DNA from 3 places in the Halotia branconii CENA392 genome. Region 3 is predicted to be linked to each of the others. Evidence: predicted binding sites of a transcription regulator. Region 3 holds the regulator's gene; each other region holds the start of a gene.

Region 1 (10,112 bases), 1.4 Mb from region 3:
CTTTTCTTTGTCGTTGCAATGCTTCTTCATACCACTCTAATTCATCCAAAAATTGACTAACTCTCTTTGTCAAAGTCGCTTCTTGTGCAGTACCGGCTTCATCCAGAGAGTTCCCTATTTTGGAAATGGAAAAAATGCTGGAAATAGTGGACATCCCCATTTCTGACAAAAAAGCGCGTAACTGTATAGCTGCCCGCACTCCTCCAAAGCCACCAGCTGAGTAGGAAACAATACCAGCCGGACGGAAAAAGTATTCTTCTAGATAGTGATCCATGAGATTACTTAGCCCTGGCTGAATAGAGTGGTTATATTCTCCCGCAATAACTACAAAACCATCTGCTGTTCGGATATGGTCTGCCAATTCTTCCATTTTTGCAGGAGCCTGACCTTGATCATACTCCTTATACATCCGGTCTAAGATGCTAAAGTCATACTCCTTCGCATCTACAAAAATTACCTCATGGTTTCTTTGCTTGAGCTGATCAATTATAAATCTGGCAGCTTTAATACCCTGGCGATCGCTCCTGTAGGAACCATAAAAGACTAATGTTTTAAAATTCATAATTCACTGCACACAACTGATAAGCGCTATTTTAATCAGACAAGTGCCAGATCTTGATTGTACTATCTTCACTACCTGTAACAAGAGTTTTACCATCAGGACGAAAGGTAATAGATGTAACAGTATCAGCATGTCCTAGTAGTGTGCGAATTGTTTCTCCTGTGGCTAAATTCCACAATTTGATGGTGCGATCGCGGCTAGCACTGGCGAGGGTATTACCATCTGGACTAATAGCAATAGATGTGACTGTTTCGGCGTGTCCTATAAGTGTACGAATTTTCGCTCCTGTGGCTAAATTCCACAATTTGATGGTGCGATCGCGGCTGCCACTAGCTAGAATCTTCCCATCGGGACTAATGGCCACGGATGTTATTGTTTCTGTATTTCCTGTCAGTGTGCGGATGGGATAATCTTTACTCAGATACCAAATTTTAATTGTTTTGTCAAAGCTACCGCTGGCTAGGGTTTCACCATCAGGACTAATCGCTACTGATCGCACCCAGAATCTATGTCCTGTCAAAGTACGCCTTAGCCTTCCGGTTGCTAGATTCCACACTTTAATTGTGTTGTCATCACTACCACTGACTAGGGTTTTGCCATCTGGGCTAATGGCTAATGCCTGAACCGAGTCGGAATGCCCGATTAATGTACGTATTTCTTTTCCTGTTGTCAGATTCCATACTGTGATGGTTTTATCATCACTTCCACTGACTAAGGTTTGATTATCTGGGCTGATAGTGACGACATTCACTCTTTGGGAATGCCCTGCTAAAATACGGATTTGTTTGCCAGTTGTGAGATTCCACAGTTTGATGATGCGATCGCGATCGCCACTGCTGGCTATAATTTGACCGTCAGGACTGATGGCAACAGATAAAACCGATTTTTCATCACCTTTAATGGTACTAGCTAAAGAAATTTTCTTGAAAGTATTGTTTGGCAACCGACCCAAACCTGCATTACCCTTGTCTGAATTTTGGCGAAAATGCATCAACTTGGAGAGTACAGTAGTCTGAATTTGATGATATTGCTGATACCAAGACTCTTTAAAACCGAATAATAAAACAAAAGCAGCTACCAAGACTAAACTTCTCAATAGAGTATATCTGGCTGGTAAAAATGGTGCTTGAGTTGCTGGTAATTTTCTAGAAGTTTGACCTGCTGATGACAGTGCGAGTGGTTGTTTAGGAGTTAAATCTTGAATGACTTCATCAGCTGATTGATAGCGCTGCGGAAGATCTTTTTTTAACAGCTTGTCGAGAATAAAATCTAATTCAGCACTCAATGGAGTTCGTAAATATTGCCGCCAGTCATTCACCCAACCATACCCAAATTCCATCCACAACGCAAAAGGAGAAGTTCCTGTTAATAGATGAAAGCAGGTAGCGCCCAAACCAAATAAGTCACTAGCTGGGTAAGCTTTACCGTCTCTAATTTGTTCTAGGGGCGAATAACCATGTGAACCAATTGATGTCCCGACTTTACTTTTAGCTTTTACTGTTAATTGTTTGGAAGAACCAAAATCAATTAAGCTTAATCGTCCATCACCATGACGGCGAATAATATTTTCTGGTTTAATATCTCGGTGAATGACACCGCGATCGTGAATAAATTTGAGGACAGGTAACAAATGCAGCAAAATTGCTTGAATTTCTCCAGGTTTATAAGCTTTGCGCTGCTGTAATTCTTTTAACAAGTTGTGACCGTGCACAAATTGTTGCACTAAATATAAGCAATTTTCTTGCTCAAAGTAAGCTATCAAAGTTGGTATTTGAGGATGTTCTCCAAGTTCTTGTAGTCGCTTTGCTTCTTCAGCAAATAAATCCATTGCTTTCTTTTGCGACCAAGTACCTTGAAATTTTGGTGCTAATTGTTTGATTACACAACGTTCATTCAGTTTATCTGTATCTTCTGATAGATAAGTTCTGCCAAATCCCCCTTCATCAGAAAGTACCCGGATGACACGGAAGCGATTTCTTAAAAGTGGCACTAAGGGTGTGCTACAACTTTGGCACAACTTCTTGCCATTAGGATTTAGGGGATCTAGGCAATCGGGATTCAAGCAGCAGATCATAATCTGACAGGCGCGACTGCACTATAAAATATGTTATGTTACCCCGAAATTTCCTTTGATTTAAATCAGTGAACAGTAACTGATAACTGTTGGGATTGGGGAGTTACTTGTATAGTCAATGTTGGTAAATGCTAGTCAGTTTTCTTCTATGCCAGAAAACTTTAAGAGCCTGATAACTAATATTTTATCGATTATAGAATATTCTGAGATAAAAATTTTCTAAAACTGGAAACTCTGGTAATAATGCTTGATTTTGAATGAATTAAATTTTACTGAATGCCAGTTTTGAATGATAGCTAATAGTTAAAACAATAACTAAATTTATTTATCTTCACTTATTAATTTGATACTGAAGATAAGTAATTATTGAACATATAAGACGACTTTTTGTTTTTGATTTTAGCTTTCCATTCACGGATAGCGATCGCAGTTCGCGCTACAGGTGGTATATATATCGGAGAAGTTTTTTCTGTGGGTTGAGATTTACTGCTTAGTGGTTGGGTAGTCAAACAGTTAGTTAACATTGGTGCATAACTTTCAGTACCCAAAGCAAAAATCACATCATCAACTGTCTGAAAACGCTCCTTTAAAGAAATTCTGACCATTTGTTCCAAAATCCGGGTAAAACTATCGCTGATATTTACCTCTTGATGCCAACAGATCTCCCCAGTATACTTATCATGTGCAAATTCTAAAGGCCATTTACCAGTCAGTAAATAAAGACAAGTTACACCGACTGCATAAATATCACTGGCATAAACTGGACGCAGGGCAAACTGTTCTGGGGGTGCAAATCCCATTGTTCCGACAAAATTAGTAGTTGCGGTTTTACTCATGGAATTTTCGCCAGCATCAGCCAGCTTTTCTTTCACCGCACCAAAATCTATCACTACTAACCGCCGATCATCTTGACACCGCAGCAAATTCTGGGGCTTAATATCTCGATGAATTACATGGTTTTGATGAAGATATCGCACAACTGGCAGTAATTCCCGTAAAAACTGTTTGACTGCGGCTTCACTCTTAACGCCATTTTGCTTGACTTCGGTGGCTAAAGTATGACCATGTATATATTCTTGAACTAAATAAAACTCTCCATTGCCTTGAAAATAGTCTAAGAGTAAGGGAATTTGTGAATGACTACCGAGTTGACCTAAAGTTTTTGCTTCTTTTTCAAAACGTTGACAGGCATTTTGCCAACTTTTAGCACTAGTCACTTTTGGATACAGTTGTTTAATTACACACAGGGGATTCCCAGGCAGTACAGCATCTTGAGCGAGAAATGTGATGCCAAATCCACCTCTACCTATAATTCGCAATATTTTATAGCGATCGCGAAACAGCTGCTTGGAGCCACACATTTGACCAAGCTGATTCTGCTGTAAGCTGTAATCATGAACATTGGGAGTTTTCGCAGTAAAACGATTCATCAGCCAAAGCAATCTACTTTATAGTGTCTTTAATTTAACTATAAACTTTATTTTGCGCTAGTATTATTACGGTATCTTTGCAAAATCGTCACAAGTACTGCATTTGCGTCATGTATTAAAACGCTGAGATATAAAATAAGACAGTCTTAGGACTTAAGCACAGGTAACGGAAAATTTAACCGCTGAGGACGCTGAGGACACAGAGGAATAGGAGTTTCAGAGAGTTATTGCGTAAGTCCTAAGTCTTTGCAATAATTTTTGGCTTCACAATACTCCTAATCTAAAATCGCTCACAATAAATGTGAATATTTTTAATCGCCTTCAATTGCGCTCTTCTGCGTCAAAAAAGTAGTATTTCAAGACGCAGAAGGACGCATAATTTTAGCAATTTTAACGAAATGTTGTACTAAGGTACGTCAATCGGAATCAAAGTATTTTCCGGCAAATAATTACGGAAACATCCTTCATCCGACAGCACTAAAGTCAAGCGCAGGGGATAATCGGGTGGAACTTGCAAATCTGCCCACGGCACTGCCACTTCTAAACAAGTATTGAAACCTACTTGAGCGCGGCTAAAGCGGGGATGCCATTGAAAATGTTCTGCTGCTTCTCGAAACTGAATTGATTGTGTCAGCAAGTTAATCTCTAAATGGTGGTGAAAGAGATAATTAACTGGCGCGATATCAGGCACATCTGCTAAAGGGATGGGGCTGTTGTTCATAGTTTTATTGGGATAGAACCACAGCAAATTCAAATCTGCTGGTAAATCGCGACCTGGTGCAACACCACTTTTAAAATCTAACCGCAAATAAAAATTCAGGTGATCTAGCCCATACCAAAGACGCTGAACAACACTACTGTTATGCATTGTGCCTCGCGCCCCACCGATTTCTATGCGTCCAGCTTTATCCCAGTCTTGTTCATCACCCTTGCCATCAATTACAGGATGAATAAACCCTTCAGGGATATGATCTGCCCGTGCTTCGTGAACCTCCAATGGTTGTCTGAGATATGGCGGTATAGGTTCATTTAAAGCTTTGTAAATGCCAAACAAATGTTCTCGAAATAATTGGTCGAAGATGGCATCTTGATTTGAAGAATGTCCTTCCCCAAACCACCAAAACCAGTCAGAACCCTCGGCGGCATACAAAGCTTCCCACGCTGCTGGGTTATTTTCTTCTGTCGCTTCGGGATGGTTGGCGAGGGTTTCCCTAGCATGTGTGAGGTAGTCCCAAGCACGATTTTTAACAGGATCGCCAATCCAAGTAGTGAAACTGCCATCCACCCAAGAACCGCTATGTAGTTGTTCTTGGTGGATAGTTGCAGTAGGCGGAAATTGTGCAATAAATTCTGAGACAGTAACAAGTTTTAGATGGGGTTCGTGACTGAGGTTTTGATATAAAGCTTCTAGGAAAGGTTTACCATCTTCGGGATAAAATTCCCAGCAATTCTCTCCATCCAAAGCGATAGTGACTAACCAAGGTTGTTCGCTAGGATGATCTTTTTGCATTTTAGCGATCGCTTGCAGGTGTCCCACTAAGTCTGCGGCTGCTTGTTTGGGCGACATTGCCCCGTATGTAAAGCCGATTAGATCCGATAATCTGTGGTCACGAAACACAATTGCCAAATCACCTGCTGGGGTTTCCAGGCGATATGGTCGATATAGTAATTCTGGTTCTTGGACGTTCCCCGCACCATCTCGGTGGAAAAAGTGTTGCTTTGTCCATCCTAAAACGGCTTCATCTGAGCAAATCCACTTAAATCCTTGTTTAATAATGTATGGCAAAATTTCCGGGCTTACTGATTGTTCGGAAGGCCATAAACCACGAGGCTCCTGCCCAAAGCGGTCTTGATATAAATCCCAGGCTTTTTGTAAGTGGCGAGGAATATCTTCTACCCATTGAAATCTGGAGTTAGGCAGTGTCATTAAAGGCACAGCTACCTGCCCAGAATTGGTATCAGCTAATAAAGGTAAAATTGGATGAGTGTAGGGTGTAGTGGTAACTTCTAATTGCCCAGTTTCCTGCATTTTTCGGTGTTGAGGAATAATGCGACTGAGAATTTCTCGCTGTTTAGAATAAATGCGCTGGCGATCGCTTAAACTAAAATTCCGACCCTGTTTTAACCAAGTTGCAATTTCCGGGTCATCCCAAAACAGCGGATCAATCCACGCTAAATTGTGCCAAGCCAACAAATCACTGTAATCTGGCAACTCCCAATTTGCTAAACACCAAGATTGCCCTTTTTCTTGCCTTTGCTGATATAACTCGCTATAGCGAGGATGGGGATCAATCAAGGTGTGGTGATTGGCATCAAAAAAATGTTGGATAATAAATTCTCGTTGTTGCTGAGTTAATTGCTCAGCGGGTGTCAAACTGGCTGTCAGGTAAGGGTCAAAAGCTGTGCCAGCAATGTAGTCTTCCAGTTGTAATATCAGCGATGGAACTAAATTCACCGTTTGGTGTAACTTAGGATACTTTTCAAGGATTAATATTAAATCCAAATAATCTTTAGTTCCATGCAACCGTACCCAAGGTAAACGGTACTTTTGGCTAGAAGAAACTGAAACGCCGCTGTCAGGAGATTTGTACAGCGGCTGATGTTGATGCCAAATAAAAGCAACGTAGAGGGGATGGGACATAGTAAATGATGAAGTATTGGGCATCCCTATCGGGAATTAAAAATTAAAAATTGAATTAATTCAATTTTTAATTGGGCTAAGAGTATTGGGAATGGGGCATTGGGCATGGGGCAATTAAGAGGAATTGGGGCAGGGTGCGGGGTGCAGAGGAGAAAGAAAAAGCAGAGAGGCAGGGCGCAGGGTGCAAGAAGGAAATTAAGAAAATGCCTTGAATTTAAAGATGTGTACCTAATCTTTAATCTTTCTCCCGAAGTTGCTCCACTTGGTGAGGCAGCCCGGTCTTGTTGTCCCAACAAAGAGGAGCCAGCGCGGTCATGGGGGTTTCCCCCAGGAGCGACTGGCGTTGGACTGCTGAACCCGGAGGGGGAGACCCCAAGACCGCACTTCTCTCCTTTTCTCCTTGCTCCCTGCTCCCCTGCCTCTTCCCCTGCTCCCTGCCCCCTGCTCCTCTGCTTCCCCTGCTTCCCCTGCCTCCTCTGCTTTTTCTAGCCCCTTCCAGTTCCTAGGCTACTTGCTCGACTTCTGCAATCTCAGGAATCATTTCCCGTAGACGGCGCTCGATGCCCATTCTCAGGGTCATTGCAGAACTAGGGCAAGAACCACAAGCGCCTTGCAGCCGAAGTTTGACTATAGGCCCATCAAGCTCCACAAGTTCTACATTGCCGCCATCAGACATCAGATAAGGGCGCATTTCGTCTAAAACTGTTTCCACATTTTCAGTTGTCAGTTCCATTGTTTGAGTCCTCTTTCAGCTAAGAAATCTTTATACTGAATGTTTGTTAACTCAATCCTAGATCTAATTGCCTCTAGATTGTGTTTTCCCTAGATGTTGACAAAGCAATAGTCATGAATGCATTACCTATAAATTAACGTGAGTCTCCCTTGGATACTCACGTTAATTTAACTGCTGCTAATTTTAATAACTTGAGTTTTGACCCTGATGTGCGAGACGCATACGCTTAGTGCGTAGCTACGCCACAGGCTTGACGACTGTACTCAAAGTTAAGGCTTCGACTGCGCTTAACTGCCGCGTAGCCGAAGCCTTGACTTTTGATTAAGCCTCTTCTCTACGAAAGGCTGCGCCTTAAGCGTAGCTATGCCGTAGGCTTTACGGGCTACCGTGTACACAGATGTGTGTACAAAACCAATTTATTTTTGCACAGCGGTACTAGCTCATAGCTGCGTTGCTGCTTCCATAAATCATTCGTGTAGTAGGTTCTATCTTCCCTTGAATAGGATTCCAGTAATGAGATGTTTCTTCAGGAAGACCAATTTCTTGTGCAGCACGCATTAACATCGATTGTTGACGATTTTTGACTTGCTGATATTGACGCATCATTAACGCACGAGATTTATCTTGAATAGACATAACCATAGTCCTCCTTATTGTTTTAGATATATATGATTGATTAGATAATTGTCTTTTCAAAAACTAATATAGCAAAAATTCTGTAACCAAAGTTACAAAATAGTAGTTTTATAGTGATATCTTGATAAATCTTTATATTTTTACAGGTATAAATACTGCAATATGGTTAAAAACTGGGAAAAATCTCTTTGATTATGCAAAATAAGCAATTAGCTATTGGTAGCTAGCTTGAGTTTGGTCTTGTTTGGAAAGACACACCTTTCCCAAGATTGATAATTAATTCATTACATTTGTTTATATTAAAAATATTAAAGATAATTTTTTGACATTAAATCCTAAAACCTTATTGACAGTAAACTAAGTTACTATCAAAAAATATAAGTTAACGGAATTCTACGTACGAAATTTATGGCAGTTGTTTATCCACGTAAATTACAAAATGCTTTAAGTGCAAGGGATATCTTAAAGCATACGGTGAGCGATCGCGAACTTCATCTCATAACTCTCAATCGTTATCGCTACAGCGAACAACGCAGCTGTAAAGATCTAACTGAGATAATTGAACAACTGAATGGAAAGCCAAAAGAACTAATTCAGGATTTATCTCATCACATTAGCGATGAAGCTCGTCATGCAATGTGGCTAACCGATGTGTTGGTGGAATTGGGAGCAGATATTGGTAAGCCACCAGGCATGTCTTACATTGATGAATTTGAACGCCTATTGGATAGCGAACAAAAAGATGCAACTAAAGACCTAGAAGATTTTGTGATTTCTGCCTTAGCAGCAATTAACACCACCGAAAAACGGGGTTGTGAGTATTTTTCTGCTCACATTCATGTGCTTAAGCAACAGCCACAAACTGAAGAAAACACCAAGATTCGGGAAACTATTGCTAAAATTTTGCCAGAGGAAGCAGGACATGTCCGTTGGGGCAATCGTTGGTTAGCCCAAATAGCTGATAAAAGTCCAGAACATCGGCAAAAAGTAGAGCAAGCCAAACGCAAATATACCGCAATTGAGCAAGCCGCCTTTGAATCAGGAATGGATATTACCTTAGGTGCAGAACTACGACGGGTGGCTAACCTTCTGGAAGTGGCAAATACTATGTCACCTTGGGAACGTCCTCAATATTTAATGGAGCGCTTGCCACAAACCTTGCTAGCACCAGAGTTGCAGTTTACGAGAATTAGATCTGCACAAAGATCTTGGCAACGTAATCCACAAGAGTTTATGGAGAAGTTTGTCCCAATGTTTTTTAATGGTATTCAGGATCTAGAAAAGAACCGTAAGCAAACAAAAGTGTAAAACTTGCTAGGTTAAGGTGAAGCCTCATTTCACTTTACATTAATCATGATCACATAAATATTGTAGAGACGCGCTATGAGGGTCTCTACAATATCTGTAGTGACGCAAAAGCTATTCATGGATTAACACAAAATACCCTACAATTACCAAAGCAGAAATAAACTATTTCTTAGTTGAGTAGTAAACAACTTGATAAATGAGAAAACTTGTAAAAAACATCTGGATTTAGATGCTCTGGATTTAAAGTGATAGCTTGAGTAACGACATCCTGTAAATAGAAGCGGTAGTGGAGTTTTGCAACAGTTGGTGATGCTGTCGATACAAGCATGAAAGCGGACTTGATCAATAAAAGCAATAAAAGCTTATCCGCGAGATTGAATTAGATCCCTGCGCCCACTACCTCGAAAAGGTCTTGGGCTTTCTGGCTCATTAGATTTAGGTTTAGCTGAAAGCAACTGCTGGGAATCAGAAGAGGAAAGCCGTACTAAAGATAATTTGTTTACTGTTTCTTGGTGGTTAACAGCTAAGGAACCGAACACCAAAATAGAAACTAAAAGTGAAACGGAAATACGCATAGCAGATGTTTAATTTAGAACTCTCTTATCTACTGCTTCCTAGTTTCTTGATATGTACCCGGAAAGTTTACTAAAAAGTATTGGTTTTTACTGAAATAAAACTACTTTCGTAATATATCAGTATCTTCAACTAGTAACCAATGACCAGAATGA
Region 2 (10,112 bases), 280 kb from region 3:
CAATTTTTCATTATTTTCACTCTCTAATAGTCATTTTAGTCGGAGCCTCAGTTCTAGCATTTCTGCTCAACTACCCTGTTACCTGGATGGAGCGTCAGGGTGGAAGACGAGAGCAAGTCGCTATTCTAGTCTTTTTGTTAGCTTTATCGGTTTTATTGGCGCTGGGTGTAACTCTGTTTCCCTTAGCCCTTACCCAAGCTCAGCAATTGGTGGCTCGTTTACCTGAATTGATTGACTCTGGACGCTCTCAGTTAATGATGTTAAACGAAAAAGCAGAAATTGCTGGCTTACCAATTAATCTTGATGCGTTGGTGGTGCAAATTAACGATCGCGTCAAGGGACAACTACAAGCGATCGCTGGACAAGTTTTAAATCTAGCTGTTGTCACATTCACAAGCTTGCTAGATTTTCTGTTGACGATGGTTTTGACTTTTTATCTTTTACAGCATGGAGGTGAACTCTGGCAGAGTTTAGTAGAATGGCTTCCTACTAGATTTCGCGCCCCTTTCTCTCAAACAGTACGTCTGAGCTTTCAAAACTTTTTCATCACCCAGCTGATTTTGTCTATTTGCATGGCATCAGCGCTCATTCCCACTTTTTTATGGCTGAAAGTGCCATTTGGCTTGTTATTTGGCTTAACTATCGGCATTATGGCCTTGGTTCCTTTTGGTGGCTCTGTGGGTATAACTCTCACTACTTTATTAGTGGCACTGCAAGATTTTTGGATGGGAACCAGAGTTTTATTAGCAGCCGTTATTGTCCAGCAAATTTTAGAAAACATTATTGCCCCTCGTATTTTAGGTAGTTTTACTGGCTTAAATCCAGTTTGGATACTCATTTCTGTGTTGACAGGAGCCAGAATAGGGGGACTTTTAGGTGTGATTGTGGCTGTACCAACTGCTGTAATTATTAAAACTGCATTAACTGCTTTACGTCCTCAAAAGTTAACTAATGAAGCAGACGAGAGCATGGCCACTGAAGAGATAACTACACCCGTTAAATCAGAAGAATCTGCCAAAGCTGAAGCCAAAAAGAATATGAATGTTTCGGAACCAACGTTACCTTAAGCAAGTTCAAAATCAATCTTCGTTCGTAGTCAGGACTAAAGTCCTGATTTTAGAGATTATTGGATAGAAACGAACCGCATAGACGCGTCAGCGGCTTCCCGCAGGGTAGGACGCAAAGCACACAAAGAAAAGGTATACAGCGTTTCTCGGTTGGGTATAGTACGTCTTTTAAGAAGAGAGGGGCTAGGGACTAGGGATTAGAGACTAAGGAAATGTACCTCATCCACATGAAATTTGCTGTAAGAGTTCCTGAAAGTTTTTGTGTAACTTTCTACTGAGGCTCTACTATTGCACCCATAAATAAAATGCTCCCTGTTTGATTATCTCTAATTGCACAAAAGAAGGGGCGATCAACAATCATCCGAAATGGTTCTGGTTTTTGTCTTAAAGATGTCGTCACTACTCCTACCGCCGTAGCTGCTGCTGCTTCCGTACCTTCTTCATTCACTTCAACAAAAGTTTTATGCTGAACTTGGCTAAGGCTTAAATTTTTACCGATGCCGGAAAAATTGGCTTTGTTAGTAAAAGCTTCCTCCATACCCAAAGCTTTTAGCGCGTCATTGAGTGTAACGTTGTAGTCGGTTTGAAAACGGGGTAAACGAATAAAGCCTTCCTGCTTCTTAAATTGAGACATCCATTTTTCCCAGTTCTCAAAATTTAAGTTTTGGTAGAATGCCTTGAGATTCGAGTTTTTTTGCGGCAAAAAGATATAGAAGCTGATTTTGCCATCTTTGCCATAAGGTAAACTAATTGCCTGAAATTGCTCGTTTTCGTAGTATTTGTAGTCACCCTTCTGCGACATCATTGGGTGCTGCTTCTGCTTACCAGATATAGGATAGAAGGGATATTCAGCAGTTTGACCTCGATCAAATTCGTTGCTCCATTTCCCTTTGAAATATATGGCGTTAATCAGAAATAGCACTTGTTCGGGTGGAATCGTTTCAACTATTTTGTTGATTTTACCTTGTGTACTCTCATTAACCCAGTTATTGATGGTGCTGGGAGCTGTAGCATTTTGAAAGTCTAAATTTGTCACCTTTGCTTCATAGAAATCCTGGGTTTTCTGGAGAAAGTCTGGCTGTAAGCTAGTATTTTTGTTCGCCCACAGCGAGTTAGCAATTGTCAGTTGCACTTTTTCATCAGGATTTTCTAGCAGTTTTTTTAATGCTGTATAAGCAGAGTTGATGTCTTGGAGATTCATACCCTGAAATTGCAGGGTTTTAGCCATTGCCTGTTGAGTGGAGCCACTAGCACCGTTGTAAGCTATGGTAAGGGCGATCGCTACACTCGCAGGTGAAACAAAAATGTTCTTTTGACTACTATCTTTTTTGATAATTTCTGAATACAGCTTGAAGCCAAATTGATTATTAGCATTCACAAGCTTTGTATCAGGGGTCATTTTTTTTTTGTAACGGAGACTCCGAGCGAGGTGGTTCAGATTTCACTAGCGCATTCGTACTCGCGCTGTTATTGATCTGAGAACATCCTAATACGCCTAATAAAACAACACTAGCTGCTGCTAAAACGTAACGTCTTCCTAGACTCACACCATAACGTCTTTGCAAAAAGTTTTCTCTTACACCACTCAACTTTTGCCGATTCATTCTGTCACCTCGCTTACAAAACGTTTTTAGCTATTTGTAAAGTTTGACGCTAATTGATGTGTCAATTGTTAAATATTGCCTTGATTACAGCAAAAATATTCGATGGTTACAGTTTTGGTAACAGTCAGCAGTTGGAAGTAATAAAAGGGAACTGATGCAGGTTAGTGATTCCGGCTTATTAAAGCTAATTTGTGAAGTGATTTGATTGGGAATAATGTCTAAAGTTTTGAGTAAATGTATTGTAAACTACGTATTGCTTAAATGAGCAAGTATTTTATGTTAATAACCATAAATAAATCTAATGTTTGTTTAATACATTTTGTGCTTGTTAAGTTTTTTGGTTGTGTGCAATACACTCTTAATCGGAAAAATAGATTAAGGACTAAGGTCTGTTTTTAAGCGCAAAATAGATTTTATTGTAGGTAGATTGTAGGTTGGGTTGACGTAAGGAAACCCAACATTTGCGTTGTTTTGTTGGGGTTCGCTGTGCTTAAACGCCACTTTCTTCAACGGGGGGAACCCACGCACAGAAATCGCTCCCAACCTAATTGTTGTATATGCACATAATAACGAGAAGAGTATGTAGGGTGAAACCCCATATTTAAACAGTACGAAATATACCTTACTAAAACGAGAAACGCCATATTTACTTCAATTAACAGGAACACTCCACCAAGCTAAACCATAAGGTTGAGTTGTTTCGTTGACTTGTTGGCGAAACTGAACCCTGATTTTGTAACTCCCAGTAACAGGAACGGGACAGAAAATATGTTCTGCACTATCAACTGGACTAATTGAAGAACAAACAGTAGCAGCATCAGAATTTTTCGCATCAGTTTTGACTAAATAGAGGTCAAGATTATTCAAACCGCGATCGCGGAAATTTTCGTTAACATCAAATTGTTGATTTTTATTTTTATCGTTTAACTCGACTAACCTATCCCAAGTCAAGGTGACAGCAACAAAACTTCCTTGCTTTAACGGTTTAGCTAATAAATATTCTGCCGAAGTTCCAGCATTAACTGTGCGATAATCCCAACCAATGGCAGGTACAAAAACTGATGGTTGCCATTGACCAGAACTAAATTGCTGATAAGCGCGAAACGCATTTAAATGACCTGTTCCCATTTGGGAATCTAAGGGAATTGTGGCATCTTTGTAAGCATCAGAAGCTAACCAATCTAGGTTTTGTTTATCAATGAGCGTCCGCGTCATTCCCAGCCGTAAACCATCGCCGCTATCTTGAATTTTTTCTGCTGAATTGAGTAATACAGCTTTCATTACTTGATGACGACGACTATCAATGCTCCAATTACGTTGTTTTGTCCGCATCTGTCGGTCGCCAAATTCTTGTAATAAGGCAACAGTAGCGGTAACTTGAGGCGTTGCAAAACTTGTACCTGTGACTTTGTTTAATTTGCCATCTGGATTGAGCAAGGGAATATTATTACCAGGTGCTACTAAACTAATGGCACGTCGTCCATCAAGATTAAACTCCTTACCAGCTAAACGACCACTGACTCCTTGGTTAGCACCCGCTAGATTAGAAACGTCAACTTTATTAAAAATTCCTCCTCGGCGGGATGAAAAAGCCACGTTTATACCGTTAAAATTATCTGTAGGGATAGGAATACCTCCTTTACCTTGGTTGCCTGCGATCGCATACACAACATCATGAAAGCGACTAGACCAGTCAACACACAATGTTAGTAAAGCTTTACCGTCCAAAGTCGCTTCTGGCCGCGGATCACGATTAAGAGATTCACCAAAGCTAAAGTTAATCGCTCGAACATCACCACCATTTTGTGAAGCTATATGCTGTGCTGATATACATTCTTCCGGCTGACCCATGTTTTTTGTAGAACCCACAGCAGACGAATATAGTCTCGCTCCAGGAGCAACTCCAGGTACAGCTTTGTCTTGGCTGACCATAACACCAGCAACATTGTAAGCGTGGGGGTCAACACCGCTATTAGACTTGGCTCGTCCATTACGCAAGAACACACCAGCTAAGGATACAGCACGATTTTTAGACACAGCTTTATCCCAACCAAACATTCCTGGACGACCAATTTCTACCTGACCAATAGCAATCTTACGACCAGTCAAATTGTAAGGAGGTTGGTGTAGTTTTAAAACATCAATGCCGTTAGTTCCTAAGAAACTTTGTAAAGCTGAAGCCAGTACTGGCGCACTTAAACAAGAAGTACTCAATCCCCAAATTATCCAGCTTAGTTTTTTAGTCATTTGATTAGTAGTTAGGAATTAAGAGTTATAGAGTTAAGAGTGAGAAGTTAAGAACTACTATTCTCCTTCATCTATTAACTCTGACAAAAAAGACGGGATCAAAGTTATGAGCGATCGCGCAATGTTTTGTTACAATGCTTACAGACGAGGACGCTTACAAACCCACTAACCATGACCCAAAACCTATCTAAAAAGCCCATTGTCATTGCTCCATCTATCCTATCAGCCGATTTTAGTCGTCTGGGCGAAGATATTCGCGCCGTAGATGCAGCAGGAGCAGATTGGATTCATGTTGATGTAATGGACGGTCGTTTTGTACCTAATATTACGATAGGCCCTCTGGTTGTGGAGGCAATTCGTCCAATTACAACAAAACCACTGGATGTCCACTTGATGATTGTGGAACCAGAAAAGTATGTAGAAGGTTTCGCTAAGGCTGGAGCTGATATTATTTCTGTACACTGCGAACACAACGCTTCGCCACATCTGCACCGCACCTTAGGTCAAATTAAAGAGCTTGGTAAGAAAGCTGGAGTAGTACTTAATCCTGGTAGTCCTTTAGAGCTAATTGAATATGTTCTAGAGCTTTGTGATTTAATACTGATTATGAGCGTCAACCCTGGTTTTGGCGGTCAAAGCTTTATCCCTACGGTAGTACCTAAAATTCGCAAGTTGCGTCAAATGTGCGACGAACGCGGCCTTGACCCTTGGATTGAAGTAGATGGCGGGTTAAAGGCAAACAATACTTGGCAAGTGTTAGAAGCAGGAGCTAATGCAATTGTGGCAGGTTCAGCTGTATTTAACGCTAAAGATTATGCTGAAGCAATTACAGCTATTCGCAACAGCAAGCGTCCCTCGCCGGAACTAGCAAAAGTTTAAAACAGCAAGTATCACTAGGATTCAGATCCCCGACTTCTTTGAGAAGCCGGGGATCTTGTTGTTCGAGATTAATCTTTTATCTACCTATTCTTGCCCATTGAGTTACTTTCCAAATGGTAAAAAATAAGGCAGCAGAAACTAAAGCTCCAATATTCCATTTCACAGAATTTTTGAGTAAATTCAGCCGCTGAGTCGATTGATTTGCTTGTGCTTGACTCTTAATTTGTTCCTTAGCTTTAGAGACTTCTAATAAAATTTGGCTTTTTAGTTCTTGAGGATTTTTAGCATTTGTTGAGCGTCCCTGACTCTTTAAAAAATTATCTATTTGTTGTGGTGTAGCTTGCTGTAATCGCTTTTCTACCTGTTCAGCCTGAGACATTTGTTGCTGGGATGCTGTATTGATTTGAGCATAACTTTGTCTATTGAGTCTGACAGTGTTACCAACTCCTAAAGGAATCATTAATAAAAACAACACAGCCAGTAATAAACTAAGCCAAGAGAAAAATTTCAAAGTCAGAAATTCCCATCTGGCTCGTGCATGTAGTTCTCCATAAAATATCAATGTTAATCCAATCAAAGGTACTGGTACTCGTTCAACTAATGCGCCGAAGGTTTGAAATTCCCAAGAGGGATTCATCAGTCTCAATGGAATTAACATCTCTATGATGTCAAATAAAGCTAGTAGCAATAGACCATAGCCCAAAATTCTCAAAAGAGTCATTGAGCTTACTTGGCTAAAAGCAAATTCTTGTAGCTCTTGTATTAAGGGGATAAATTTATCGCTACTTGATTTTGTCATGTTCCTAGAAAAATATAAAAAAGGGGATTGATTGATATTAAAAATTGGACAAAACACTAGACAGTTATGAAGATTGAAAGATATAGAAAAAATGAGTTTATATATACAAACTCTGTATAGTCTTTGGGACTTACACACAAGTTATGGAAGAATAAAACCGCAGAGGCAAGGCAGCGCGGTCATGGGGAGGCAGTCCGTTGGGCGGGTTCCCCGACTTGTAGGAACTGCCGTGGTTTCCTCCATGAGCGACTGCCGCGCGGAGTACGCTGAGGAATAAGAGTTTAAGAGATACTTTGCGTAAGTTCTGGTCTTTACTTTTTTTCAATTATTTTGATATTAAGAAACAACATCATAGTTTCTCACTTTAGGGGAAACTATGCAAATAATATTTTGGGAGCGTCTCGCTTCTTCTGATTTTGGCTTTTTTATAGGCTGAGTTTGTAAAATCCTAATAAATACTAATACAATACTGCCTAAGGTTATAGCTAAAAATATAATTCGCAGTTTTTGCCATAAATACATAGCCTTTAAGACTCCGCAATATCTTGGTTTTTTGCTTCCTGCTGCCGAAGCATGAAAAGGTAAAATAAACCAAACATCAGTACCCCAAATATCCCAAATAGTCGAGAGCCATCCCCTTCATGCCAATAATCAAATGCCTGGGTATTTTGTTGAGCAATGACTATTGCTAAGACGGCTACTCTTACCCCATTGATAATAAATGCTGAGATAACAGCCACAATTGGTACGATAATTAATTTTTTACGTTCTAAGGGAAACATTAGCAAACAAATGACGGCGATTCCTAATAAATGACTAATTAATTCTGCACCAGAGCAGCCACTATAAACCTTGATACTTCCTGTTGGCAAGTTTATATAAATTCCTTTAAGAGATACTTCAAAACCTGAATACCAAAGTAATAAAGCCGAAAATTTGGCAGTTAATGGGGAGATATCTATCGGATAAGATAGTAATAATTTTGGTATACCAAGAAAAAACATGATTGTGAGTTCTTGCCAAAACTGTTTTAATTTCTTGAAACTAGAAGCGAGTAAAGCAAGACCTAATGCAGAGATAAAGGGTGATATGTGAGTGAATATTCCCAGTAACTTACCATTAGTTAAAGTGGCACTTTGCCATAACACAAAAGCAATAATTAATCCACCTAAAAAGCTAGAAAAAATATCACTTTCTAAGGTTAAGCTTTTGTGTTTGTCATTAACCATAGAGGCTACAGCTAATAAAAACAGAACACTCATGCCTAGATGAGAAGGATCTCCAGATCTCCATGTGATGGTCAGGAGAATTGCAATTAAGCCTCCTCCTATTCCTAGTAGCCAGAACTGGGTATTTTTTAGTGGTTTAATTGCAAATTGGGCAGCTTTCATATAAATATACTTGAATTAAACTCCTACCAAAATAAATACTGTTGAGGAACTTAGAGTTTTTGCAAGCGATCGCTCATCTCCAAAGTCTACCTTTAAATCAGCTTTTACTACCTACTCTGGTTTTTGTTATCCTCTGAATTTATAGATATTTAAGTGCAATACCTTACTGAATCTCTTTCATTTTTGCCAATACTTTTTGATAATCATTCGCCTTTCCTTGTTGCTTATAAAGGTCGGCAGCTTTTTGAAAATCTTGACGCGCTGCTTGATTGTCTTTTGCTTGAACCTGGGTAAGACCTCGATAATAGAAAATATCGGCATCTTCAGGCTTAAGTCGAATAGCTTGGTTGAAATCGGCTATTGCTCCTTTGTAGTCTTGCTGTAGAAAGCGGATTGACCCACGAAGTTTGATCGCCTCACTATCTTCAGGCTTGAGACGAATAGCTTCACTCAAATCGGCTATTGCTGCTTTGTAGTCTTTTTGTAGAAAGCGGACTGCTCCACGAGCTTTGATAGCCTCAATATCTTCAGGCTTGATACGAATAGCTTCGTTGAAATCGGCTATTGCTCCTTTATAGTCTTTCTGTTGAAAACGAATTTCCCCACGGTTCTTAAAATTACTAGCATCTTCAGGGTCAAAACGCACAGCTTCGTTGAAATCGGCTAGCGCTCCTTTTAAGTCTCCTTGTTTAGCACGGAGTGTTCCTCGAAGTGAGTAGGCTGTGTCTTCAATGTATTCTGGATTCAAACGAATTGCTTCGTTTAAATCAGCCATCGCTCCTTGTAAGTCTCCTGTGCCAATACGTGCTGTACCTCTGGCAAAGTATGCCCAAGAACCAGGATTCTTTTGTACAAGTCGGTTTGCTATTTCTAATGCTTCTGGGAAACGCCGCGCTGTGGCTAGCATTATACTACGGAAGATCTGAATGCCACTATCATCAGGGTCTAATTTTGCCGCTTGGTTAAAGGATTCCAACGCATCTGAATATCGTTCTAAATTTGCAAGCATCAGTCCACGCAAGCGCCAAGCAGGAGAGAATTTTGGCTCAATTTGTGTGGCTTTATTAAAGGAGTTCAAGGCTTGTTGATATTCTTCATTAGCTATTTGCGTGAAACCACGTAAATACCAAGCTTGGTAAAAGTTAGGTCGAAGTTGAATTGCTCGGTCAATAGCTTTTATTGCTTCCTCTCGTTCTTTTTTTCCGAATGACTCACCTTGAGAATTGAGCGCCACTTGCCAGCCGTAATTGAGCCAATCAATGGCATCTGCATTATCTCTAGGTTTTTTTATTTTAAATAAAGCTTCCAGAATTGATTTTGTTTCTTCGGTAGTTAGTGGCGGTGGTGCAGTATTCTCCACTCTCAATATAGGAGCCATGCCAACTGACTGCGACCAGCGAACAAAGCTACTGATGGGTACTCCCAAACTTAAACCCAATGTTATCAAGCGTCTTTGCCCAGCTTGATCTGTAATTTCTTCGAGTTCTGATTTTCCATGAATACCAATGACGCGCCCACGGATATCTAACACAGGGCCACCACTCATTCCTTGCTCTGTAAAATTGGTATATGTTAGTCCATATCCGTAACTCAAAGATAAAGAGTTTTTCGCTACAAAAGACCCAATTTGTTTTGATGCAACATTCCCCGATGTAAACTGCCGCTGTGTATCTCCGTTTCCGGATTTTAAACCTGTCCACCCAGAAACAAAAATAAACCCATCATCTTTAACTATGTCGTAGTTTGCTAAGGTAGCAACCCGGTAATTTTGGTCGCTAGTAAACTGTATGAGTGCTAAGTCCGTCTCTGGCAAGGTTTTGAGGTTGCTATTATTTACCTTGATTTGATATTGCTTGCCATCGGGGGTTATTACTTCTAAAACAGTGCGATCGCATTTTTGTGATCCTCTAACTACGTGTTCCGCAGTCAGCACACTGTAAGTGTTTCCCTGTTTGCTAACAATTACTCCCGACCCGCTGCACTCCCGTAAAGTTGGTACATCTATTCGCACCGTAATTTCTTGGGCAATGTTGTTGACTTCGTTGGCGATCGGGGGCAGATTTGAAGTGGAGGGTATGTTTGCTGCCGGCAAAGATGCTTTAGAAGTGTACTGAGGAGCCAAGCG
Region 3 (10,112 bases):
ACTGCTAAACCACACTTATCTTTACCTGGATCAAAACCCAAAATGACTGGTTGTGTTGGTGAAAATTCACTAAAAGCCATATTAAATAAGTTTTCTTTATATTAATCTTGTTTTTTAAGTACTTAAAATAACTTGACCGTTGGAAATTACTACTAATTTCACTCTCAAAGGCCCGGCTGTGTAAGTGTCTTCTGCCGCGATCGCTTTAATCTCTAATGGTTGATTGTACTGCTTGAGTTGAGCAACAAAGCGTAGAAAAGTACCATCTATTTGGACATTTTCTACAATTCCAGCATTACGGGCGCGAAATTGGGAAGCAGAAATCAACAAATCCAATCTTTGCCGCATCTGATAAGATGTCATGGCTTTGGGGTCAGCAGTAGTGGAAGCCAATACCTCACCTTTAGAAAAAACCAATTGATTTCGCGCTGCATCGGCAAAAAATTCTATTTGTTTTTCTCCTCTAACGTAATTGCCAGCGGAGAAAACTCGCACTACATATTCTCGACCATCATTAATTTGCTTGATCAGTTGCTCAATTCTCTCTTGAGTAATCCGCAATGTCTCTATATTTGCAGGATTTGCGCCAGGTTCAGTTAATTCAATATTGGCATTTCGGTTGGCTTCTTGTAAAAGTTGTGTCACCGCCTGACGAGCAGCAGCAGCTTGGTTAACTTGAATGACAGCTGCGGCCAAAACTTGACCACGAACTAACGCCAATTTACCTAAACGCAAATCTCGATATGACTGGTAATATTTTTCCAGCCTCGCTACTTCTTGCTCTAAATAATCTTGTTGTCTTTCTAATTCTTTGAGGCGAGATTCACGTTTAGCAATCACTTGCTCTCGTGAAGTAATTTCTTGATTACGTTTTTGAATCAGTTGATCTAGTTGAGTAATTTTTTGATCGCGTAATTCAATCGCTACCTTTCGGTTGGCAAGTTCGCGATCGCGTTTTTCAATAGCTGTTTTGGCTTGATCAATCGCTTTTTTAGCTTCGGCGTAAAGTCTTTCACGTTCTGTTTTTAATTGTTCAACTGCTGCCTGTAGAGCTTTTCTTTGATCGTCAACACTTTGCAGTTCTGTGATAGCTTGTTGGTACTGAGTTGCCACTTTACCCAACTGGCTTTGAGTTCGTTGAAGTTGAGTTTGGGTTTGGGCTTGTTGACTAATGGTACGGTTGAGTTGAGCTTGCGTTTGCCGTTGTTTAGCGTTAGCTGCTTGTAAAGACTTATTAATTACTTGTAAGTCTTGCTGTGCCTGTGTTTTTTCCTTCCTTGCCTGGTTTAGCTCACTTTCTACTTGGCTTTTTTGGGTTTCCGCAGTTTTGAGTTGTTCCCGCTTGTTTCTGAGGTCTTTTTGAATATCTTCTAATTCAAATACGCCCTTGCGTAATCCTTCATCGGCAGCGAATAAAATCCCTAGAGTTGATGCCGAAATTAAACCACCAGTCAGAATAGTTACCAATACAGCCGTATTTTTAGGACGGAGGTTGAATAATGAGAGACGCGCTTTGCCAACTCTAGTGCCAATGCGATCGCCAACGGTGGCAATTACGCCTCCCAAAATTAAAATTGCTGCTATGAGGATGTACCCGGTGGTCATCTTCAGCTACCGAAATGCTTCCAGATACAGCCTACTACTTTCAATCATTATCTGTGGAGGAGGGGGAGATTGGCAATAGCTGAAATTACTCAAGATTTGAGGTTTGATTCCAGCTATTTGGGTGGTTTCTTTTAAAAACACAACACAGACCAACTCCCATTATTCCAATTGCTTTTAAGTGAACTGTCTACTTAAGGTAACAGGTTTATGCACAGTAATCTTCTTTTTGTGGATAGAAATCATCTTTTTTTCTCGTAAGTCACCCAGTAATCTGGTGACGGTAACGCGAGTTGAACCAATGGCCTCAGCGATCGCCTGATGAGATAATTTCAGATCAATTGTGATCCCATCAGCACAAGGTACACCAAAATCACGGCAGAGAATTAATAGAAAACTCACTAGCCTCGATCCCATATCTCGGTGAGCTAAAGTTTCAATCATCATCTCTGTTTGTAAGATCCGCGAAGATAAACCCCGCAGCATTAACATCGATAATTCTGGATTTTCTTTGAGTGCTTGCTCCACCTGTTCAATCGGTGCCGATAGTAATTCCACAGGGGTAAATGCCACCGCATGGTAAAACCGATCTGACTTGTTTCCTGTCAATAATGACAACACACCAAAAACGCTATTTTCCCGCAGCAATGCTACCGTTATTTCTTCTCCTGCCTCGTACACCCTGGAAAGTTTAACAGCACCCTTGAGAAGGAAATAAACTCGTTCGGCAGGATCGCCAGGAAAAAAGATCGTTTTGTTGCGTTCAAAAGTTTCCACAACCGGCGGAAACGCTCCGGTCGCCATCTGACGAAAAACATTTGCTAGGGCTTTATCTTGTGTCACGATCATCTCCCTTCCCCTACCCAATGCCGGAAAAACAAAAACTGATTACCTAAGAATACACCTGAAAAATTAATAAAGCACCGTCAACCTTTCTGTTCGTTCCTATACTCAAACCCAAAACTTGATAGTTATTTGTTCATAATGATACATAATTTTTCATATTTTTAGCTAGTAGTTGTTATAAGTACTTCCACAGTTGTAGTCATCAGGTTTTTTGTGGAAAAATTCACGATATCTTAAGGAATATCTAGAATTTTTTTTGCAGAAAACACACTTACTAATAATTATTTTTGCAAATTATATGCAAAACATAAATAAACTTGGCTCATATCAAGTTGAATTGAGAAATAGCATTTAGGAAATGAGAAAGTAAAAACAGATAAAGAAGCAACTTTTTTTCTCTACTCCTCCTCTTTGTTCCTCTCGATTTTTTTGATGCCTCAATTGTGATCTTTGATGGCAAGTCGGTATCAGATTCTAGTATGCTCCTAGTGATTGCTTGCATTGACAATTTTTATGCTTAATCTAACTGGAAAGAACGCCTTGGTTACGGGTATTGCCAATAACCGGTCAATCGCCTGGGGGATTGCTCAGCAACTGCACAAAGCAGGAGCAAATCTAGGTATTACCTACCTGCCAGATGACAAGGGCAAAATGGAGAAAAAAGTTGCAGAATTAGTTGAACCTCTTAACCCCAGCTTATTTCTTCCCTGTAATGTTCAAAATGATCAACAAATTCAGTCTACCTTTGAAACTATCCAAGATAAGTGGGGCAAGCTAGATATTCTCATTCACTGTCTTGCCTTTGCTAGCAAAGATGATTTGAGTGGAGGTTTTAGCCAAACCTCTCGTTCTGGCTTCAACACCGCTTTAGAAATTAGCACCTACTCATTAGTACAGTTAAGTGGTGCAGCTAAACCGTTGATGACCCAGGGAGGTAGCATCATCACCCTAACCTATTTGGGCGGTGTAAGAGCAGTTCCTAACTACAATGTTATGGGAGTCGCTAAAGCAGGTTTAGAAGCAAGTGTACGTTATTTAGCTGCTGAGTTGGGGTCACAGAATATTCGGGTGAATGCCATTTCTGCCGGCCCAATTCGGACTTTGGCATCTTCAGCGGTAGGCGGCATTTTGGATATGATTCATCATGTAGAAGAAGTATCACCCCTACGACGCACCGTAACTCAGCAAGAAGTAGGCAATACTGCTGCTTTCTTAGCTAGTGACTTAGCCAGTGGCATTACAGGACAAGTCCTGTATGTAGATGCAGGATATGAAATCATGGGAATGTAATACGATTTGGGCAGAGGAAGAGGCAAGGGAGCAGGGAGCAGGGAGACAGGGAGAGAAGTGCGGTCTTGGGGTCTCCCCCTCCGGGTTCGGCAGTCCAACGCCAGTCGCTCCTGGGGGAAACCCCCATGACCGCGCTGGCTCCTCTTTGTTGGAACAACAAGACAGGGCTGCCTCCCCAAGTGGAGCAACTTCGGGAGAAAGAGGTAATTCCTCTTCATCTCCTCTGCACCCCGCACCCTGCCCCAATTCCTCTTCTTCATTCCCCTCTGCACCCCGCACCCTGCCCTTCTGCCTCTTTCTTATGCCCCATGCCCCATGCCTCATTAATTATGCAAACAACTGAACGCCAAATTACTCAAACTTCTCGGATTGCCTCTGTTCACCGCACTACTGGTGAAACTGATGTCCAAGTTACTGTTAACCTAGATGGTACAGGAACTTGTACAGCAGCTACAGGTATTCCATTTTTAGATCACATGTTGCATCAAATTGCTTCCCACGGTCTCATTGACTTGGATGTCAGAGCTACAGGAGACTGGGAAATTGATGACCATCATACCAATGAAGATGTAGGCATCACCTTAGGGCAAGCTTTCACTCAAGCATTAGGCCATAGAAAAGGTATTGTCCGTTTTGGAAATTTTCTTGCACCGTTGGATGAAGCTTTAGTTCAAGTAGTACTAGACTTTTCTGGTCGCCCTCATCTCAGCTATGGTTTAGAAATTCCTACCCAACGAGTAGGAACTTATGACACCCAATTAGTGCGGGAATTTTTTGTCGCGCTGGTAAACCATAGTCAAATGACTTTACACATTCGGCAACTTGATGGCATTAACTCCCACCATATTATTGAAGCAACATTTAAAGCTTTTGCCAGAGCAACGCGAATGGCGGTGGAAATTGATCCCCGCCGTGCTGGTATGATTCCTAGTTCTAAGGGCGTTTTGTAAATATAGTCAAAATTACGTGGTAAAGGTGATATTAAGAGTGCCAATTAGCAACTATGTTTGCCATAATTGACAAACCTAGTGGCGATCGCATTTGTCAAACCATTAGGTGTCCAGCAGTTAAATATTAATTTTGGTAACTGAACCCAGATGAAGTCTGTTGTAGACAACCTTAATTCTCACCCGCAGACTATAGACACGCCGCCAGTAGTCCTGACTTCTGAATTGCGAAAGGTCTATCGCACAGGCTTTTGGTTGAATCAAAAAGTGGTATCCCTTAAAAGCTGTTCTTTGACAGTTTATAAGGGAGAAACTTTTGGTTTACTAGGGCCTAATGGTGCTGGTAAAACAACCCTTTTAAAATTGTTATTGGGGATTATTCGCCCTACAGGTGGACGAGGATTGCTGTTTGGTAAACCGCTAGGCGATCGCCACATCAAACAATACATTGGCTATCTCAGCGAAAATCCTTACTTGTATGAGTATCTCACTGGCTGGGAATTTTTGCAGCTAGCCGCAGGTCTATTTCAAATTCCTCAAAGCTTACAACGCCAACGCATTCCTCAACTACTAGAATTAGTGGGTTTATCTGTCGCTGATGCTCGTAAAAAACAGATGCGGCGCTATTCTAAAGGTATGCTACAGCGTGTTGCTATGGCACAGGCACTAATTAATGATCCAGAATTGATCTTTCTAGATGAACCAATGTCTGGTCTCGATCCTTTAGGGCGTTACCAAATGCGCGAAATTATTCTATCTCTAAAAGCCGCAGGTAAGACGATTTTCTTCAACAGCCATGTTCTGAGTGAGGTAGAGCAAATTTGCGATCGCGTTGCCATCCTCTCTCAAGGCGTATTAATTTGCATCGGTTCTCTTGATGAATTATTAGGTAAAGGGGATACATATCAAGTCAAAGGTCAAGGTGGTGACTGGGAAATTCTGCAAAAATGGATACCTAGTCTAACGTTTGCACCTGATGGTACTTGGCAAGGTATACTACAACAAGACTGCTATGATTTTCTTGCCAGTCTCCGCTTGATGGGAGGACAAATAATTTCTATGAATTTGTCTCATTACTCTTTAGAAGAATTTTTTATCCAAAAAATACACCAGCAAAATAACTCACTTAGCTAAAATCTTGCTCCTCAATAGTTTTATCCGTCAAATTCACCAAAAACCATCTAAAACGCCTGTCCAGCCATAGAAAATAGAAAATTGGAGTTTAAATAAAGTTAATTCCCGATCTCACTTTTTATTTTTGTGAAACATTTAATACGACGTATTTATAAATACTAAATATTCAGAAAAACTAAAATATAAAATATTTAAGTCGATCTTATAGTGCTTTTCGGTTGTTTGTAATACACTCCTGTAAGGGAAAAAAGGGGCTAGTACCGCAAAGCGGAATTAAAAATTAAAAATGAGTACGGCATAAGCTTTTTATCAATTTTGAATGGGTGGTTTATTTCATTCATAATAAAACCGCTATGTCATGAAGTAATTCAGATTAACTTTTGTATTAAATATTTTGATGTAATACAAATGAATGTATACTTTTTCAAAATATGAGGTGATAAATCATCATTTCAAATGTTGATTTCATTTATTTGTGTGATATTTTGTGGATATTTACATATAGAACATAGTCTTTCTAGTTACTATTTGTTTGTGTAATTATAAACAATATTAAAGGTAACTAATGTGACACATTAAACAAAAACAAATGCTATATCAGGTTAGATAAACTTTAAGTTAACTTTACTAAAAATTCAAACTTAATCAACAATATGCCTCCGGAAAATCAAAGTTTTCTAGGAAAATAAGAATGTTGGGGAACTTGCATACTTAAGTATAGTCAAAATAAAAATGTTTAGACAGTACTTTACCAATCGTAGTCTCAGAGTCTCAGGTAAATATGCTTAACAAAAATTTACTAAAATTTCTTACCCAACCAGTTGTGGGTATGGCTTTATTAACAGCTTTTAATGTCGCGACTCCATCTGCGAGCCTAGCTCAGGGACAACCAGTATTTCCTACTCCACAACCAGTATCACCAAATTATCAAACCTCAATAGATACAAGTTACTTATTAGGAGGCGGTGATCTTATTCGTGTGAACGTATTTGAAGTACCAGAATATACAGGTGAGTATCAAGTTCCTCCAGGTGGAGCAATAAATTTACCTTTAATTGGCAGCGTACCTGTTTTAGGATTAACAACAGAACAAGCTGCCGACGAAATTGCTAGAAGATACTCACGCTTTCTCAAGCGTCCTTTAATTTCTGTCAACCTTTTATCGCCTCGTCCTATCAATATTTTGGTTGCTGGAGAGGTGACACGTCCTGGAGCTTACACTCTCAGTTTAAGTGGAGGCGCAGGGAATAATCCAGGCGTACAATATCCAACTGTACTAGCTGCACTGACAACAGCTCAGGGAGTTACCTTAGCAGCAGATGTATCTGAAGTTAAATTAAAGCGTAAAACAGGCCGCTCTTCTGAGCAAGTTGTTACTATCAATTTAAAAAATATTATCCAAACAGGTGATACAACACAAGATATTACCTTAAGAGATGGAGACACGATTATTGTACCAACTGCCACTAACTTCGACGTAGCAGAAGCACGCAATTTATTTGCAGCTAACTTTGCAGCCAGTCAAACCACACCCCGTACAGTAGCAATCATCGGTGAAGTTAATCGTCCTGGTTCATATCTTGTCGGGTCGGGTGGTGGTGCAGAAGGGCAGTCAGGTACAGCTACAGCCACAGGAGGTGGTCTGCCAACTGTAACGCGGGCAATTCAACTAGCTGGAGGCATTACATCACAAGCCGATGTTCGTAATCTCAAGCTCCGCAGACCTACAAGAACTGGCACAGAACAAACGGTAGATATTAATCTTTGGCAGTTGTTACAAAGTGGTGATGTCAATCAAGACATAATTGTCCAAGATGGGGATACTATTGTTATTCCGACTGCAACCGAGGTAAATGCAGCAGAAGCTACTCAATTAGCTACCACTACTTTGTCTCCTAATGCTATTCAAGTTGGTGTAGTTGGTGAGGTCAAAAACCCAGGAGCTTTAGAAATCAAGCCTAACAGCTCTTTGAATCAGGCATTGCTGGCGGCTGGCGGATTCAATGATGCTAGAGCTAGTAGGTCTACAGTCGATTTGATTCGGCTCAACCCAGATGGTTCTGTTACCAAACGTGAAGTAAAAGTGGATTTCTCTCAAGGTATTAACGAACAAACAAATCCCATACTTCGCAACAATGATGTTTTAGTGGTCAGCCGTTCAGGTTTAGCTAAAACTGGTGATAGTGTAGGTGCTATAGTTAATCCTCTAGGTGGTTTATTGGGAATCTTCAGAGCTTTATTTGGTTTCTTTTAAAGAATAAGCTAATAATATTAGGTGGTTAAATCATTGAACAATAAGATCCCCGACTTCTCAAACAAGTCGGGGATCTTAGTCTATAAATTGAAACTCGTCCTCAAAAGAAATCAGCCATCCGAGGCAACACATCTGCAAATATTTGTGTAGCTGCTACCAGTCAGTGTTATTTCTGCACCATTGAGTTCTGCTAGTAACTAAACTGATATCAGCTGAATAAACCAATGATAGAGTATGGACAAACTTATATACAAGCTGTTAATAGATTGATATTATCATTAAGGTTCCGCAAGATATACGTAGTATTTTCCACAAGCTGGCAATAAATAATGAAGACTTCGTTTTTTATCAACAGTGCTGCTGCTACATGTCTGCTTGCCTTAGCTACTATTCCAATTGCTAATGCTCAGGTTCCAAATCAACCTGATAGTGTACGCTTCAATCCCAGAGATACTTTCTCAAATCCGCAGTTTCCACCAGTCTTAGACGATTCACAAATTGTTGCTCCTACTGCTCCCAACTGGAAAATACCCCAGAATCCGGTGAGAAGATTTGACACATTTATTATTCCCCCACCACCCTCAAATACATCTGCCCAAACAGCAGATGAATTGAGAGAATTGAACCAATTGGCGGCTACCCGTAACAATCCCGAAGTTATCAAAATCATCACTCGCTGGAACTTTGACCCACCTGCCTCAAACTATAATTACTATTTTGACCATTTAGTTCAACTTTATCAATATAGTCCACCTTTAGCGGCGCGCTGTAGCGCCATGCTTAACGAAGGTATCTATTCTGGTCTTCTAGCTGCATGGTACAACAAGTTTATGTATCTGCGTCCTCGTCCTGATCAGGTAACTAATTACGCTTTTCAAGCTGACAATCCCAGACTACCTACGCCTTACCATCCTGCTTACCCTTCTGGTCATTCCACCTCTGCTGGTGTATTTATGGCTGTTGGCCCTGCTTGTTTTCCTGAAGAACCAGTGGAGAACTTCGTTGCTTTAGGCAGAGAATCGTCTCTAGCACGGAGGCAAGGGGGTGTACACTACTACTCTGATTCAGTAGCTGGCGAAGCTTTGGGGTATACAGTTGGCAGTGCAGTAGTCAGGGGTTATAGAGAAGATGGCTCTCCACTTGGTGGTAATACGGCTCCTGCTGTATACAGCCGTCCACCGTCGTTTAACTCTAACGGTACGCCAACTACTACCCTTGTACAAAAGAGAACTACCATTAATGTAGGGCCACAACTGAGTTCAGACCCAAGTCAACCAGGCAGGCAAAGGATTATTTTAGTACCTATCAGACCAAACGGACAATTTACGACTGCCCCGGTTGTCAAAAATCCACCAGATCCATTAATCAATATCCCAGCAGCTAGTACCACACAACTTGGCCCAGTTCCGGGTACACCTGTTAACCCAACTGGAACCGAAAGAAATGCTCCAGCTACTTTCTCTGACCCAGATCCAGCACCTAACACGGGTAATGTAAATAACTCTGCTCCTATCGCTCCGTTAAATCAAGTGGATTCTGCTCCTTCAAGTAAATAAATTCTTCTAAGCCCTTCGGGCAGGGAATAGGGAACAGGGAACAGGGAACAGCAAGAAAACCTTGCACGAGATGCCCCTCCGCACAGAAGTTTCAATGCGTCCTTGTACAAATCCCCATACTTATAACGCTTCTCGGTTGCATGGAATACACTCCAGAAATAAAAGAGGCTAGGAACTAGAGGCTAGGGGCTAAAGTGGTGTATTTCATTCATAAGAAAACCGCTATAATCTTTAACCCAAAAGTATTGAATTTCATCCGACGATGCTTGGGGTTGGTTTACTCACTGTGGTCTATTCATCTGAAAAACGCTGTAAAAGTAGGGGATTTCCCTGTTCCCTTTTTAATTGTAAGTAAGTCGGTGCAATAAAACCAAACTGTGTAAAGAAAAGTAAATAGCGCTCAAACTCCTTCTCCCCCTGCTCCCTGCCCCCTGCCCCCTGCTTGAATCCAACAATAATTATTTACGCCGACCTACTTATATG

Evidence for each region. Region 3 encodes NtcA, which controls nitrogen genes in cyanobacteria. Its sites were predicted from a motif close to TNTGTANNNNNNNNTACANA; they were not measured.
Region 1: the regulator NtcA is predicted to act here: its motif matches at 8,156-8,175, upstream of gifA (glutamine synthetase inactivation factor IF7A).
Region 2: the regulator NtcA is predicted to act here: its motif matches at 5,044-5,063, upstream of rpe (ribulose-phosphate 3-epimerase).

The regions. Positions count from the first base shown of each region.
Region 1 is NZ_CP124543.1:1,535,841-1,545,952, reverse strand. It holds gene QI031_RS06855 (NADPH-dependent FMN reductase) at 1-562, opposite strand, end outside; gene QI031_RS06850 (protein kinase domain-containing protein) at 594-2,636, opposite strand; gene QI031_RS06845 (protein kinase domain-containing protein) at 2,975-4,066, opposite strand; gene QI031_RS06840 (glycoside hydrolase family 57 protein) at 4,473-6,707, opposite strand; gene QI031_RS06835 (NifU family protein) at 7,210-7,440, opposite strand; gene gifA (glutamine synthetase inactivation factor IF7A) at 7,876-8,076, opposite strand; gene QI031_RS06825 (ferritin-like domain-containing protein) at 8,485-9,384, shown strand; gene patX (heterocyst-inhibiting protein PatX) at 9,747-9,959, opposite strand; gene QI031_RS06815 (FAD-dependent oxidoreductase) at 10,061-10,112, opposite strand, start outside.
Region 2 is NZ_CP124543.1:2,627,473-2,637,584, reverse strand. It holds gene QI031_RS11530 (AI-2E family transporter) at 1-1,067, shown strand, start outside; partial or broken gene QI031_RS11525 (serpin family protein) at 1,339-2,671, opposite strand; gene QI031_RS11520 (S8 family serine peptidase) at 3,323-4,918, opposite strand; gene rpe (ribulose-phosphate 3-epimerase) at 5,090-5,797, shown strand; gene hpsJ-A (HpsJ-like protein, cyanoexosortase A-associated) at 5,874-6,596, opposite strand; gene crtA (cyanoexosortase A) at 7,124-7,987, opposite strand; gene QI031_RS11500 (serine protease) at 8,151-10,112, opposite strand, start outside.
Region 3 is NZ_CP124543.1:2,905,670-2,915,781, reverse strand. It holds gene QI031_RS12735 (pre-16S rRNA-processing nuclease YqgF) at 1-80, opposite strand, end outside; gene QI031_RS12730 (DUF3084 domain-containing protein) at 115-1,605, opposite strand; gene ntcA (global nitrogen regulator NtcA) at 1,780-2,451, opposite strand; gene fabI (enoyl-ACP reductase FabI) at 2,962-3,738, shown strand; gene hisB (imidazoleglycerol-phosphate dehydratase HisB) at 4,068-4,688, shown strand; gene QI031_RS12710 (ABC transporter ATP-binding protein) at 4,836-5,819, shown strand; gene QI031_RS12705 (polysaccharide biosynthesis/export family protein) at 6,601-8,073, shown strand; gene QI031_RS12700 (vanadium-dependent haloperoxidase) at 8,403-9,629, shown strand.